One region of the Thermopolyspora flexuosa genome, then DNA from elsewhere that is predicted to be linked to it. Evidence: riboswitches for the same ligand, from Rfam matches in the RefSeq annotation. Region 1 holds a riboswitch; each other region holds the start of a gene.
What was found. A riboswitch is a leader RNA that binds a small molecule or an ion and turns the genes downstream of it on or off. The one in region 1 is predicted to bind cobalamin.
Positions count from the first base shown of each region.

Region 1 (4,499 bases):
AGCAGGTTCAGGTAGAACTGGACGTGCACCGCCTCCTCGAACAGTTGCCGGGACAGGTACAGGCGCGCCTCCGGCGAGTTGATGTGCTGGTACAGGTTGAGCACGAGGTTGTTGGCGACGATCGTGTCGCCGGTGGCGAAGAAGGCGACCAGCCGGCTCACCAGGTGCCGCTCGGCCGGGCCGAGCTTGTGCAGGTCGGCGAGGTCGGAGTGGAGGTCCACCTCCTCCACCGTCCAGGTGTTCTTGATCGCGTCACGGAAGCGGTCGAAGAAGTGCGGGTAGCGCATGGGCCGCAGGGTCAGGTTCATACCGGGATCGAGCAGCATCGTTCGTGTCTCCTTGGGGGCGGTGGTGGCCGTGCCGAGGCCGGATTTCACTGGCAGGCGTCGCAGATCTCGGGGTTCTCCAGTGAGCACGACACGTCCGCGGCCGGCGTGCGCGCCGTCTCGGCGGGGGCGACGGTCGCCTGCTGGATCCGGGTCGCCGGGCGGGACCGCAGGTAGTAGGTGGTCTTCAGGCCCGCCTTCCACGCGTACAGGTACATCGACGAGAGCTTGCCGATGGTCGGCGCCGCCATGAACAGGTTGAGCGACTGGGACTGGTCCACGTAGGGGCCGCGGGCGGCGGCGAGGTCGATCAGCGCGCGCTGCGGCAGCTCCCACGCGGTGCGGAACAGTTCGCGCAGGTCGGCGGGGAGGGCGGCGATGTGCTGGACGGATCCGTCGGCCCGTTTGATCTCGGCCCGGATGCTCTCCGTCCACAGCCCGCGCGCCTTGAGCTCGCGCACGAGCGCGGTGTTGATCTGCAGGAACTCGCCGGACAGGGTCTCCCGCTTGAACAGGTTCGACACCTGCGGCTCGACGCACTCGTAGCAGCCGGCGATCGAGGCGATGGTCGCGGTCGGCGCGATCGCGACCAGCAGCGAGTTCCGCAGCCCGTGCCGGGCGATGCGCTCGCGCACCGCCGCCCACCGGGCGGTCTGGGTGGGCGTGACCCCCCACAGGTCGGGCTGGAGCAGGCCCTGGGCGGCCCGGGTCTCGGGGAAGGCGGAGTGCGGGCCGTACCGTTCGGCGAGGTCCGCGGAGGTCTCCAGGGCGGTGAGGTAGATCTCCTCCGCGATCCGGGTGGACAGCTCCCTCGCCGCCGCCGAGTCGAACGGCAGGCGCAACGCGAAGAACACGTCCTGCAGGCCCATCACGCCGAGCCCCACCGGACGCCAGCGCGCGTTCGACGCGGCCGCCTGCGGGGTCGGGTAGTGGTTGAGGTCGATCACCCGGTCCAGGAACACCGTCGCGGTGCGCACGGTCTCCCGCAGGCGCGGCCAGTCGATGTCGTCGCCGCCGAGGTGGGCGGCGAGGTTCACCGAGCCGAGGTTGCACACCGCGGTCTCCGCGTCGGAGCTCACCTCGATGATCTCGGTGCACAGATTGGACAGGTGCACCACGTTGCCCGGGCGCCCGGTCTGGTTGCACCGCCGGTTCGCGGTGTCCTTGAAGGTCATCCACCCGTTGCCGGTCTGCGCCAGCGTGCGCATCATCCGCCCGTACAGGTCGCGGGCCCGCACCTGCCGCACGTACCGGCCGTCCCGCTCGGCGGCGCGGTAGGCGGCGTCGAACGCCTCGCCGTACAGGTCGACGAGCTCGGGCACCTCGGACGGGTCGAACAGCGACCACATCTCGTCGGCCTCGACCCGGCGCATGAACTCGTCCGGGATCCAGTTGGCGAGGTTGAGGTTGTGGGTACGGCGGGCGTCCTCGCCGGTGTTGTCGCGCAGCTCCAGGAACTCCTCGATGTCGGGATGCCACGGCTCCAGGTAGACGCAGGCGGCGCCCTTGCGCCGGCCGCCCTGGTTGACCGCGGCGACGCTGGCGTCGAGGGTGCGCAGCCACGGCACGATGCCGTTCGACCTGCCGTTGGTGCCGCGGATCAGCGCGCCGCGCGACCGGACCCGCGACCAGGCGATGCCGATGCCGCCGGCGAACTTGGACAGCTTCGCCACCTGCGCGTACCGCTCGTAGATGGAGTCGAGCTCGTCGCGCGGCGAGTCGACCAGGAAGCACGAGGACATCTGCGGATGCGCGGTGCCGGAGTTGAACAACGTCGGCGAGCTGGGCAGGTACGCCAGGCTCGACATGAGCCGGTAGAACTCGATCGCCTCGGCCGGGGTGCGCGACAGGCCGCAGGCGACCCGCAGCAGCCAGTACTGCGGTGTCTCGATCACCAGCCGGGATGTCGGGTGCCGGAGCAGGTACCGGTCGTAGACGGTGCGCAGCCCGAAGTACTCGAAGCGCAGATCCCCCGCCGGGTCCACGGCGTCGTCCAGCTCCCGCGCGACGCCCGCGACGAACGCCGCGGTGGCGTCGCCGATGAGGCCCTCGGCGTGGCCGGTCCGGATCGCCTCGCTGAACGAGGTGATGCCCTGGCCGCGGACCTCCCGGTCGATGCGGTCCGCCAGCAGCCGGGCGGCGAGCCGCGAGTACTGCGGCTCCTCGCCGATCAGGTCGGCGGCGGTCTGGATGGTCAGCCGGTCCAGCTCGTCGGCGGTGGCGCCGTCGTACAGGCCGTTGATCGTCTTCGTCGCCACCCGCAGCGGGTCGACGTCGTCCAGATCGCCGGTCCATCGCTCGACCGTCTTGACGACCGTGTGGACCTCGACGTACCCGAGCGCGCCGTCGTGCCCGCGCACGCGCCGCCGCTCCGGCTCACCGGTGGTGGGCCCGCCCGCCGCCAGGGGTCGCGTAATCGTCACCTGTTCGCTCTCCTCGTGTCTCCCGCCACGGAAGGCCACGCGGACGCGGACAGGCCGGGACGCCACCGCGCGCGAACGCATGATGCCGTCGCAGCCGTCGGCCGTCCCGCGCGGCCTCGGACCGCCGCACCCGTCTCGGCTCGGCGGGCACGGCATAGCCGGCAGGTCTTCGGACTCGCGGGCACGACCGGATCACTCCGGTCACCTACTGGCCGTCACTTCCCAGGCCACGACGGGCCCAGTGTGCTCGACGACGGTCGTTCCCGCTCACCGCTGCGGGGCAGTCCCGGACTCGCACCGGGTTCCCTGTTACCCCGGCCGGACTGGATGCCCGGCCGAACCGGCTACGCGGGCCACTATATCTTGTGCCTCTGACACCGTCACGCACCTACATGTCGTGATGTCGCCCTCTGGTGTACCGCAAGCCCGCGGTCAGGCGTCGGGCGGCCACGCCCTTCCGGAGCCGGTGAGCTGGGCGGCCATCAGCCTGGTGTAGGGGCCGGGGCGTTCGATCAGCTCCTGGTGGGTGCCGATGCCGGCGACGCGGCCGTTCTCCAGGACCACGATGCGGTCGGCGGTGAGGATGGTCGACAGCCGGTGGGCGATGATCAGCGTGGTGCGGTCGCGGCGGACGCTCGCCATCGCGGCGGCGACCTCCTGCTCGCTCTCGGTGTCGAGGTTGGAGACGGCCTCGTCCATGATGAGGATCGGGGCGTCCTTGAGGATGGCGCGGGCGATGGCGATGCGCTGGCGCTGGCCGCCGGAGAGGCGGGCGCCCAGCTCGCCGGGGAGCGTGTCGTAGCCGTCGGGCAGGCCGCGGATGAACTCGTCGGCCTGGGCGGCGCGGGCGGCGGCGATGACCTCGTCCCGGGTGGCCTCGGGGCGGCCGAGGCGGATGTTCTCGATCAGCGGGATGTCGAAGAGGTGGACGTCCTGCGGGACCAGGGTGATGAGGCGGCGCAGGTCGTCCTGGGGGAAGTCGCGGATGTCGTGGCCGCCGATGGTGATCGAGCCGGCGTCCACGTCCCACAGGCGCATGAGCAGGCTGGCGCAGGTGGACTTGCCGGCGCCGGAGTGGCCGACCAGGGCGACGGTCTCGCCGGGGGCGATGTCGAAGGTGATGTCGGTGACCGCGTCGGGCAGCGCCGGGCCGTACCGGAAGCGCACATTCGTGAAGTTGACGCGGGGCTCGATCGGGCCGGGCGGCGGCGTGGTGACGCGGTCGGTGACCGGCGGCGGGGTGGTGAGGATCGTCATGATGCGCTCGGCGGCGGCGAGCACGAGGTTGACGTCGCGGGCGACGTCGGTGACGGCGACGACGGGCGCGAACGTGGTCGCGGCGAGGACGACGGCGACGGGGAAGAACGTGGCCGCCAGGCCGCCGGAGGTGACCAGCAGGGCGGCGGTGAGCAGGACGGCGAGCAGGCCGATCGTGGTGAGCGCGTTGGTGACGGCGTGTTCCAGGCCGGAGCGGCGGGCGTGCGCGAGCTTCGCCTCCAGCAGGCGCCCATCCTGTACGGCGAGCCGGTCGAGCTGCCGCTCCCCCGCGCCGGAGGTGATCAGCTCCCGCAGCCCCTGGATCGTGTCGACCGCCTCGGCGTTGAGCTCGCCGAGCCGGGCGCGCAGTTCGGCGCCCTGGGCCTGGGCCCGGCGGCGCAGCCAGGCGGGGACGAGGGCGAGCGCGACGAGCGCGGGCGCGAGCGCGAGCGCCAGGGCCGGGTGGAAGACGGCGAGCGCGGTGAGGGCCGCG
Region 1 covers NZ_VFPQ01000002.1:420,399-424,897, reverse strand. The annotation lists gene FHX40_RS24300 (ribonucleotide-diphosphate reductase subunit beta) at 1-326, opposite strand, end outside; gene FHX40_RS24295 (ribonucleoside-diphosphate reductase subunit alpha) at 374-2,749, opposite strand; cobalamin riboswitch at 2,893-3,109, opposite strand; gene cydC (thiol reductant ABC exporter subunit CydC) at 3,182-4,499, opposite strand, start outside.

Region 2 (4,499 bases), on a different contig from region 1:
CCCGCGGCCCGGCCGCCTCCGGGGCCGGGCCACCGCGCGGCGGGGCGCGGTCCGGCGGCGGGCCGGTGGGATCGGGCCGGTCGGGCGGGGACGCGCGGTGCGTGCCCGGCGGCCGGTCGCCCGCCCCGCCGCCGTCGCCGTCCGGCCCGCCGGACGGCCCGCCGCCCGAATCGTCCGGGGGTTCGTCGTCCGGCTCGGTCCGGCGGAGCAGCTCGTCGAGCAGGTCCTCGTCGAGGCCGGGCGCGTCGAACGGGTCGCGCCGCCGCCGGTGCGGCAGCGCCAGCCGGGCGGCCGTGCGCACGTCCGCGGCGGTGACCGTGTCCCGGCCGTGCCAGGCCGCGTGCGCGATCGCCGCGTTCGCGGTCACCAGGTCCGCGCGCAGCCCGTCCACTTCGAACGCCGCGCACACCGCCGCGATCTGCCGCAGCCGGGCGTCCGGCAGCCGCACGTGCGGGACGCGGTCCCGCGCCGCCGCGATCCGCCGGGCGAGGTGCGCCTCCTGCCCGGCCCACCGCGCCGCGAACCCCTCCGGGTCGGCCTCGAACGCGAGCCGCCGCCGCACCACCTCGGCCCGCTCGTCCGGGTCCCGGGAGGCCCGCACCTCGACGGTGAGCCCGAACCGGTCGAGCAGCTGCGGCCGCAGCTCGCCCTCCTCCGGGTTCATCGTGCCGACGAGCAGGAACCGGGCCGCGTGCCGGACCGACACCGAGTCCCGCTCGACGTGGCAGGTGCCGAGCGCGGCGGCGTCGAGCAGCAGGTCCACCAGGTGGTCGTGGAGCAGGTTCACCTCGTCGACGTAGAGCACGCCGCGGTGCGCCGCGGCGAGCAGGCCGGGCTCGAACGCCTTCACGCCCTCGGTGAGCGCCCGCTCCACGTCGAGCGAGCCGACCAGCCGGTCCTCGGAGGCGCCGACCGGCAGCTCGACGAGCGCGGCGGGCCGCCGCACCCGCGGCGCGCCGGGCTCGTGCGGCCCGTCCGGGCAGCCCGGATCCGGCGCGTCCGGGTCGCAGGCGAACCGGCACCCGGCGACCACGTCGACCGGCGGCAGCTGCGCGGCGAGCGCGCGCACGATCGTCGACTTGGCGGTGCCCTTCTCGCCGCGCACGAGCACCCCGCCGACCCGGGGCGAGACCGCGTTGAGCAGGAGCGCGAGCTTGAGGTCGTCGAGCCCGACGACGGCGCTGAACGGAAAGTTGATCATCGAACGCCTTTGCTCGGGGGACATGGGAGCCGGCGGCCGTCGCCGTCCGCGCCGGGGGCCCGGCGCGCCGCGCCGGCGGAGACCGGGGACCGGGCGGGCCGCGGCGCGGCCGGGAGCACACGGCGTCCGCGCGGTGGCCGCACGGGGCACGCGCCGGGGCGCGGCACGCGGTCTACCCGGCCGGGGCGACCGCCGCCCGCCGGGTGGCGCGCTCGGTGAGCAGGCCGAACAGCACGCCGAGCGCCGACCAGAACACCAGCTGCGTGCCGAGCGAGGCGAGCCGGAAGTCCCACAGCAACGTGGCCGGGAAGCCCTCGGGCACCTCGTCGACCGGCGGCAGCAGCAGCCACGCGGCGACCACCGGCACGAGGAAGGCGGTCACCGCGGCCGTCCAGCGCCGCCACGGATCGGGCCCGGCCCGGCGGGCCGTGCCCACCGCGACCGCGGTCGCGGCGAGCCCGACCAGCACCATCACCAGGTACAGCAGGGTGCGCTCGTCGATCGTGTCCGGATCGCCCACGGCGGGTGGGTTCGCCGGGTACTTCACGAACGGGACGAGGACGATCGCGAGGAACGCGGTCCCGGCCGCGACGATCGCGAGCAGGCCGTCGTTGCGCGGCCCGACGCGCCCCCGCAGCCCCGCGTACACCAGCGCGAAGATCCCGCCCACGGCGAGCCCGTAGAGCCCGGTGGCGAGGAACAGGCCGGCCTGCTGCACCGGCCGGCTCACCACGACTCCGGCACCGTGCGAGTGACCCGCCGCTCCGCCGTGGTCGTGACCGTGATCGTGACCGTGTGCCGTCGCGCCCTCCCCGGCCGCGGCGCCCGCCTCCTCCAGCACGATCGCGCGCTCCACGTGCGGCTCGCCGGCGAGGAAGGCGAACGCGCCCGCGAGGATCCCGGCCAGCAGGCCCACGAGCAGGCCCCTGGCCACCAGGGTGCGGATCGTCATGGGGTGCCCTCAGTGGCAGGGCACGCCGAGCAGGTGCCGGCCGTCGTGCATCAGCTCGTGCAGGAGCAGGCCCGCCCGGGAGACCGCTCCGTTGTCCATCAGCACCAGGTAGGCGAGGAGCAGCAGAACGGGGACGGCGAGCAGCCAGGGCCGCAGCCGTGCCAGGGGATAGGACGAGGGAACAGACGAGGGAATGGACGACGGAGCGGACAGATCGCTCACAAGTGCCTCCTTCTGGGATAACGCGCCCATACGGTGAGGTCCCACGACGGTTCAAGCGACCTGGCTCCCGGGATCGACGTCCCGGATACAGTGGCGCGTCCGCACCGGCCTCTCACCGGATTTCCCTTGAACCGCCGCGAACTCCCTCGAAACGTACCGTGGCCCGCAATCCCCGTCAACGTACGGCCCGGCCGTACCCGCGGGCGGGCACCCGCCGCCGGACCCGGTCATGGACCGGTCAGGGCCAGGTCAGACCGGCATGGGGGCGCGGCGACGCGGGCAGTGGTGCCCTCGGGCACGACACCGAGACGTGGCCGTGAGGGGAGGACCGGTGAGCGGTGCGAGGGACGGAAAGGGCCGCCGGGAGCCGCGCGAGCGGTCCCGGCCCGCGGACCCGGAGCCGGGCCCCGGGCACGTGAGCGCCGACGTGGAGTGGGTGGCCTCGGACGAGGACGATCCGGACGCCGGGTCCGGCCGGACCGACGCCGACGACGGCGGCTACCTGCCCGGGGAGGGCACCGGCCGCCCCTACTAGCGGGATGGCTGTCGCGACGGACAGTCACAAACCGCGCACGGTGCGGCGGCATGTCACCCGCCCGGCAGGTGTGAAGCGGCAGGTCTCGGGCATGCCGATGCCGGTTCGTCCTCGTCCGCCGCGGGCCCGATGCGGCCCGGCGCGCCGGTCGTCGCCGCCCGATCCCGGCGGCCCGCCGTACCTGCACGTCACAGACCTGGAGGCAGCGTGAGCGAGACCCGAATCGGCATACCGGACTACCCGTTCGCCAACCCGGCCCCGCTGGTGCCGCCGGAGGAGTGGGCCGAGCTGCGGCGGACCTGCCCGATCAGCAGGGTCCGGCTGCCCAGCGGGGACGAGGCGGTGCTGCTCACCCGCTACCGGGACGTCAAGCAGCTGCTGCTGGACCCGCGCTTCACCCGCACGCTGACGGCCGAGGACGCGGCGCGGATCAACGCCGAGGGCACGCTGTTCAGCATGCGCGACGCCGAGATCACTGGACCGTTCCACGCCGAGTGGCGGCGGCTGGTGGGCCGGGCGTTCACCGCCAAGCGGGTCGCCGAGCTGCGGCCCCGGCTGGAGGCGATGGCCGGGCACCTCATCGACGAGATGGTGCGCCAGGGCCCGCCCGCCGACCTGTGCGCGAAGCTCGCCTTCCCGCTCCCGGTGTGGGCGATCTGCGCCCTGCTCGGCGTGCCGGACGCCGACCGGGACCGGTTCCGGTACTGGTCCGACACGATGCTCAGCCTCACCCGGTACTCCCGGGCCGAGATCGACGCGGCCCAGGACGAGTTCACCGCATACATGAGCGCGCTCATCGCGGCGAAGCGGGCCGCGCCCGGCGACGATCTGATCAGCGACCTGCTCGAGATCGTCGGCACGCTCGACACCGGCCTCACCGAGCGCGTGCTGCTGCTCACCGCCCAGGGCCTGCTCGTGGCCGGGCACGAGACCACCACGAACATGATCGGCAAGATGGTGGCGATGCTGCTCGCCGACCGCCGCAGGTGGGAGGCCCTGCTCGCCGACCCGTCGCTGGTCCGCACCGCGGTGGAGGAGTCGCTGCGCTTCGATGCCAACCCCGGCTTCGGGCTGCCCCGGTACCTCGGCGAGGACGTCGAGGTGGGCGGCGTCACGCTGCCCGCGGGCACCACGGTGATCTGCAGCATGGGCGCGGCGAACCGGGACGAGGAGGAGTTCGACCGGGCCGACGAGATGGTGCTCGACCGCGCCCCGAACGCCCACATCGCGTTCGGCGTCGGCCCGTACTCCTGCCTCGGCCAGGCGCTCGCCCGGGCCGAGCTGCGCAGCGTGCTGCGCGAGCTGCTGCGCCGCCTGCCCACGCTCGAGCTCGCCGTACCGGTGGAGGAGCTCACCTACCGGCAGGGCCTGATCGTCGGCGGCCTGGAGCGGCTGCCGGTCCGCTGGTGATCAGGTCGCGGGTACGGCGGGCCGGGTGACCGGGAGCCCGGCCCGCCGCCAGGCGTGGAAGCCGCCGATCACGTCGGTGGCGCGGGTCAGCCCGAGCTCGTGCAGCGCGGCCGCGGCGAGGCTGGAGGTGTAGCCCTCCGAGCAGAGCACGATCACCTCGACGTCGTAGCCGGTCGCCT
Region 2 covers NZ_VFPQ01000001.1:5,051,478-5,055,976, reverse strand. The annotation lists gene FHX40_RS21675 (putative cobaltochelatase) at 1-1,201, opposite strand, end outside; gene FHX40_RS21670 (CbtA family protein) at 1,374-2,153, opposite strand; gene FHX40_RS21665 (CbtB domain-containing protein) at 2,163-2,375, opposite strand; adenosylcobalamin (AdoCbl) riboswitch at 2,379-2,527, opposite strand; gene FHX40_RS21660 (hypothetical protein) at 2,707-2,910, shown strand; gene FHX40_RS21655 (cytochrome P450) at 3,118-4,320, shown strand; gene FHX40_RS21650 (rhodanese-like domain-containing protein) at 4,321-4,499, opposite strand, start outside.
Region 2: another riboswitch for cobalamin. It lies ahead of FHX40_RS21665 (CbtB domain-containing protein); the one in region 1 lies ahead of FHX40_RS24295 (ribonucleoside-diphosphate reductase subunit alpha).

Region 3 (4,499 bases), on a different contig from region 1:
TGCCGATCTCGTCGGTGGTACGGCACAGCCGCGGCACCACCTCGGTCGCGGCGAAGGCGAGGATGTTCGCCACGGTCTCGCGGCGGTCGGCGTCGGCGTCCGGCAGCAGCGCCGCGGCCACCTCGGGCGCGGCGGCCGCGTCCCAGCCGCGCTCCTCCATCGCCTCGACCAGCGCGCGGGCGGCCGCCTCGGCCGCGTCCACCTCGGCCCGGCCCGCCGTACCGTCCTCGGCGAGGCCGAGCGCCTCGCGCAGCCCGGGGAGCGCGTGGCGGCCCGCCCACATCTGGCGGGCGCGCAGGATGGCGAGCACGAGGTTCACCCGGTCGGCGCCCTCCGGGGCCTGGCCGAGCACGTGCAGGCCGTCGCGGATCTGGGCGTCCTTCACCTCGCACAGCCAGCCGTCGACCTGGAGCAGGAACTCGTCGAACTCGGCGTCGTGCGGCCGGTCCGCGACCCCGAGGTCGTGGTCGAGCCGGGCGGCCCGGATGAGCGTCCAGATCTGGGCGCGCACCGCGGGCAGCTTCGCCGGGTCCATCGCGGCGACCGTGGCGTGCTCGTCGAGGAGCTGTTCGAGCCGGGCGATGTCGCCGTACGTCTCGGCGCGGGCCATCGGCGGCACGAGGTGGTCGACGAGCACGGCGTGCGCCCGCCGTTTGGCCTGGGTGCCCTCGCCGGGGTCGTTGACGAGGAACGGGTAGATCAGCGGCAGGTCGCCGAGGGCGGCGTCGGTGGCGCACGAGGCGGAGAGCGCGGCCGACTTGCCGGGCAGCCACTCCAGGTTGCCGTGCTTGCCCACGTGCACGATCGCGTGCGCGCCGAACTCGTCGGCGATCCACCGGTACGCGGCGAGGTAGTGGTGGCCGGGCGGCAGCTCGGGGTCGTGGTAGATCGCGATCGGGTTCTCGCCGAAGCCGCGCGGCGGCTGCACCATCACCACGACGTTCCCGGCGCGCAGCGCGGCGAGCACGATGTCCCCGTCGTGCACGAACAGCTCGCCGGGCGGCGGCCCCCAGTGCCGCTCGACCGCGTCGCGCAGGTCGGCGGGGAGGGTGGCGAACCAGCGGGCGTAGGCCGCGCCGGAGATCCGCACCGGGTTGCCCGCGAGGTGCTCCTCGGTGAGCCAGTCGGGGTCCTGGCCGCCCGCGGCGATCAGGGCGTGCATGAGCGCGTCCCCGTCCTGCCCGGCCACGCCGGGGAAGCCCTCTCCGAGGTCGTAGCCCGCCTCGGCGAGCCGGGCGAGCAGCCGTACCGTGCTCGCCGGGGTGTCGAGGCCGACCGCGTTGCCGAGCCGGGCGTGCTTGGTCGGGTACGCCGACAGCATGACCACGATCCGCCGCTCGGCGGGTGGGGTACGGCGGAGCCGGCCGTGCCGTACCGCGATGCCGGCGACCCGGGCGGCGCGCTCCGGGTCGGCCACGTAGCCGGGCAGGCCGTCGGCGTCGAACTCCTTGAACGAGAACGGCACCGTGATGATCCGCCCGTCGAACTCGGGGATCGCCACCTGCGAGGCGGCGTCGAGCGGGGAGAGGCCGTCGTCGCTCTCCGCCCAGGCGCGGCGGCTCGTGGTGAGGCAGAGCGCCTGCAGGATCGGCACGTCGAGCCCGGCGAGCGCGCCCACGTCCCAGGCCTCGTCGTCGCCGCCCGCGCCCGCCAGCGCGGGCCGGGTGCCGCCCGCCGCGAGCACGGTGGCCACGAGCACGTCGGCCGCGCGCAGCGTCTCGATCAGCGCGGGCTCGGCGGCCCGCAGCGACGAGCAGTACACCGGCAGCGGGCGGCCGCCCGCGTCCTCGATCGCCCGGCACAGCGCCTCGACGAACGCGGTGTTCCCGGCCACGTGGTGGGCCCGGTAGTAGAGCACGCCGACCACCGGCCCGTCGCCGCCCCCGCGGGTCTCGCGCTCGAGCACGCCCCAGGCGGGGGTGGGCCGCGGGGGCGCGAAGCCGTACCCGGTGAGCAGGACCGTGTCGCACAGGAACGCGTGCAGCTCGGCGAGGTTGGCCGGCCCGCCGTGGGCGAGGTACGCGTGCGCCTCGGCGCACACCCCGCCGCTGACCGTGGACAGCTCCATCAGCTCCGCGTCGGGCACCTGTTCGCCGCCGAGCACCACCACCGGGCGCGGCCCGGCGAGCAGCGCGTCGAGCCCGTCCTCCCAGGCCCGCCGCCCGCCGAGCAGGCGCACCACCACGAGGTCGGTGCCGTCCACCAGATCGGGCAGGTCGTCGACGGAGAGCCGTGCGGGGTTGCCGAGCCGGTAGGGCTTGCCGCTCGCGCGGGCGCTGAGCAGATCGGTGTCCGACGTGGACAGCAGCAGAACGACGGGCACGCCGAAAAACCTCCCTCGGGGTCCTCGCCCCCGTGTCGCGGGTGTCACGACGGCCGGAGTCTCCTGGCTCCCGGATCGACGCTCGCCCCGGCCTTCCCACCCGGACGGGCAGTGGCCGTAGCTGGGGTTCGCTCCCCGGTGACAGTGGCGGGACCGCGCCGGATTCGCACCGGCTTCCTCCGTACCGTCGCCTGGCCCTCAGCCTACGACGGCAAGATCCGGCGTACCATCCATCCCGTGCCGAAGCCCGACGCTCCCAGACGAACCCGCCCCGACGCCTGTCCGGGGGCGCTGCAGGTGCACGAGGCCGCCGACGGGCCGCTCGCCCGGGTCCGGCTGCCCGGCGGCGTGATCCGGGCCGACCGGCTGCGGGTGCTCGCCGACTGCGCGGCCACCCTCGGCAACGGCGTCATCGAGCTCACCTCGCGCGGGAACGTGCAGGTCCGCGGCCTGGCCGGGACAGCCCCGGGGCCGGACGCGGTGCCGGCGGCCGAGGCGTTCGCCGCGCGCATCGCCGCCGCGGGGCTGCTGCCGTCGACCACGCACGAGCGGGTGCGCAACATCGTGGCCTCGCCGTTCGGCGACCGGGACCTGGTCGACGCGCTCGACCGTGAGCTGTGCGCGCGCCCCGGGCTGGCGCGGCTGCCCGGGCGGTTCCTGTTCTCGATCGGGGACCTGGGGCTGGAGGCGGACGTCACGTACGCCGAGGGCCGCCTGCTGCTCGCCGGGCGGGACGCCGGGATCGGCGTGCCGCCGGAGCGGGCCGTGGCGGCCATGCTCGACGCGGCCGAGGCGTTCCTGCGGCTGCGCACCACCGAGTGGCGGATCGCCGAGCTCGCCGACGGCCCGGCGCGGATCGCCGCCGCGCTCGGCGGGGCCGCCGGGGAGGTACGGCCCGCCCCGCCGCAGCCGCGTGAGCCCGGCGTGGTCGCCCAGCCGTCGGGCGGGCTCGCCGTACAGGCCCTCGTGCCGCTGGCGCGGCTCACCCCCGAGCAGGCGCACGCGATCGCCGGTCTCGCCGCCGAGGTGCGGTTCACGCCGTGGCGCACGGTCGTGGTCCGGGACGTGGCCGACCCCGAGCGGGTACGGCACGGCCTGGCGGCGGCCGGGCTCGTCACCGATCCGCGCTCGCCCTGGGTGGGGGTGACCGCGTGCACCGGGCTGCCCGGCTGCACCCGGGCGCTCGCCGACGTGCGCGCGGACGCGACCGCGTGGGTGCGCGCACAGAGCGCGCCCGCGGCCGTGCCGGTGCACTGGTCCGGGTGTGAGCGCCGCTGCGGGCTGCCGCGCGGCCGGGTGCGGCAGATGGTGGCCACCGCCGACGGCTATCGGGAGGAGGGGCCGTGACCGGGTTCGCCGGGCCGCCGTTCGACTACATCCGGGACGGGGCCGAGATCTACCGGCGGTCGTTCGCGACGATCCGCGCCGAGGCGGACCTGGACGGCCTGCCGCCCGAGGTGGCCCAGGTCGCGGTGCGGATGATCCACGCGTGCGGGATGACCGACCTCGTCCGGGACCTGGCCTGGTCGCCGCAGGTGGTGACCCGGGCGCGGGCGGCGTTGCGGGCGGGCGCGCCGGTGCTGTGCGACGCCGAGATGGTCGCCTCCGGGATCACGCGGCGGCGGCTCCCCGCGGACAACGAGGTCGTCTGCACGCTCAACGACCCGCGGGTACCCGAGCTCGCCGAGCGCCTCGGCACGACCCGCAGCGCCGCCGCGCTGGAGCTGTGGCGGGACCGGCTGGAGGGCTCGGTGGTGGCGATCGGCAACGCGCCGACCGCGCTGTTCCGCCTGCTCGAGCTGGTGGCCGAGGGGGCGGGCCGTCCGGCTGCGGTGCTCGGCATCCCGGTCGGCTTCGTCGGCGCGGCCGAGTCGAAGCTCGCGCTCACCCGGAGCGGCCTCGACCACCTGGTGGTGCACGGCCGCCGCGGCGGGAGCGCGATCACCGCCGCGGCCGTCAACGCCATCGCCTGCGAACGTGAGTGAGCCGCGCCCGTGCCGTACGGCACGCGTCGGCGGCGGGGGAGGGCGCTCGGCCGCGTTCACCGGCGGGCCGGATGAAACGTCCTTGTCGGAGCGGTCGCTAATCGGTGCGCCGCGCGTGCGGCGGTGTGCCGGTGGCCGGTGCGGAGGCCGGAGGCGGCAGGCGGCATCTGCGTCAGTCCGCGATGTGGGCG
Region 3 covers NZ_VFPQ01000001.1:5,059,536-5,064,034, reverse strand. The annotation lists gene cobN (cobaltochelatase subunit CobN) at 1-2,323, opposite strand, end outside; cobalamin riboswitch at 2,381-2,502, opposite strand; gene FHX40_RS21700 (precorrin-3B synthase) at 2,561-3,670, shown strand; gene FHX40_RS21695 (precorrin-8X methylmutase) at 3,667-4,308, shown strand; gene FHX40_RS21690 (cell division protein SepF) at 4,481-4,499, opposite strand, start outside.
Region 3: another riboswitch for cobalamin. It lies ahead of cobN (cobaltochelatase subunit CobN); the one in region 1 lies ahead of FHX40_RS24295 (ribonucleoside-diphosphate reductase subunit alpha).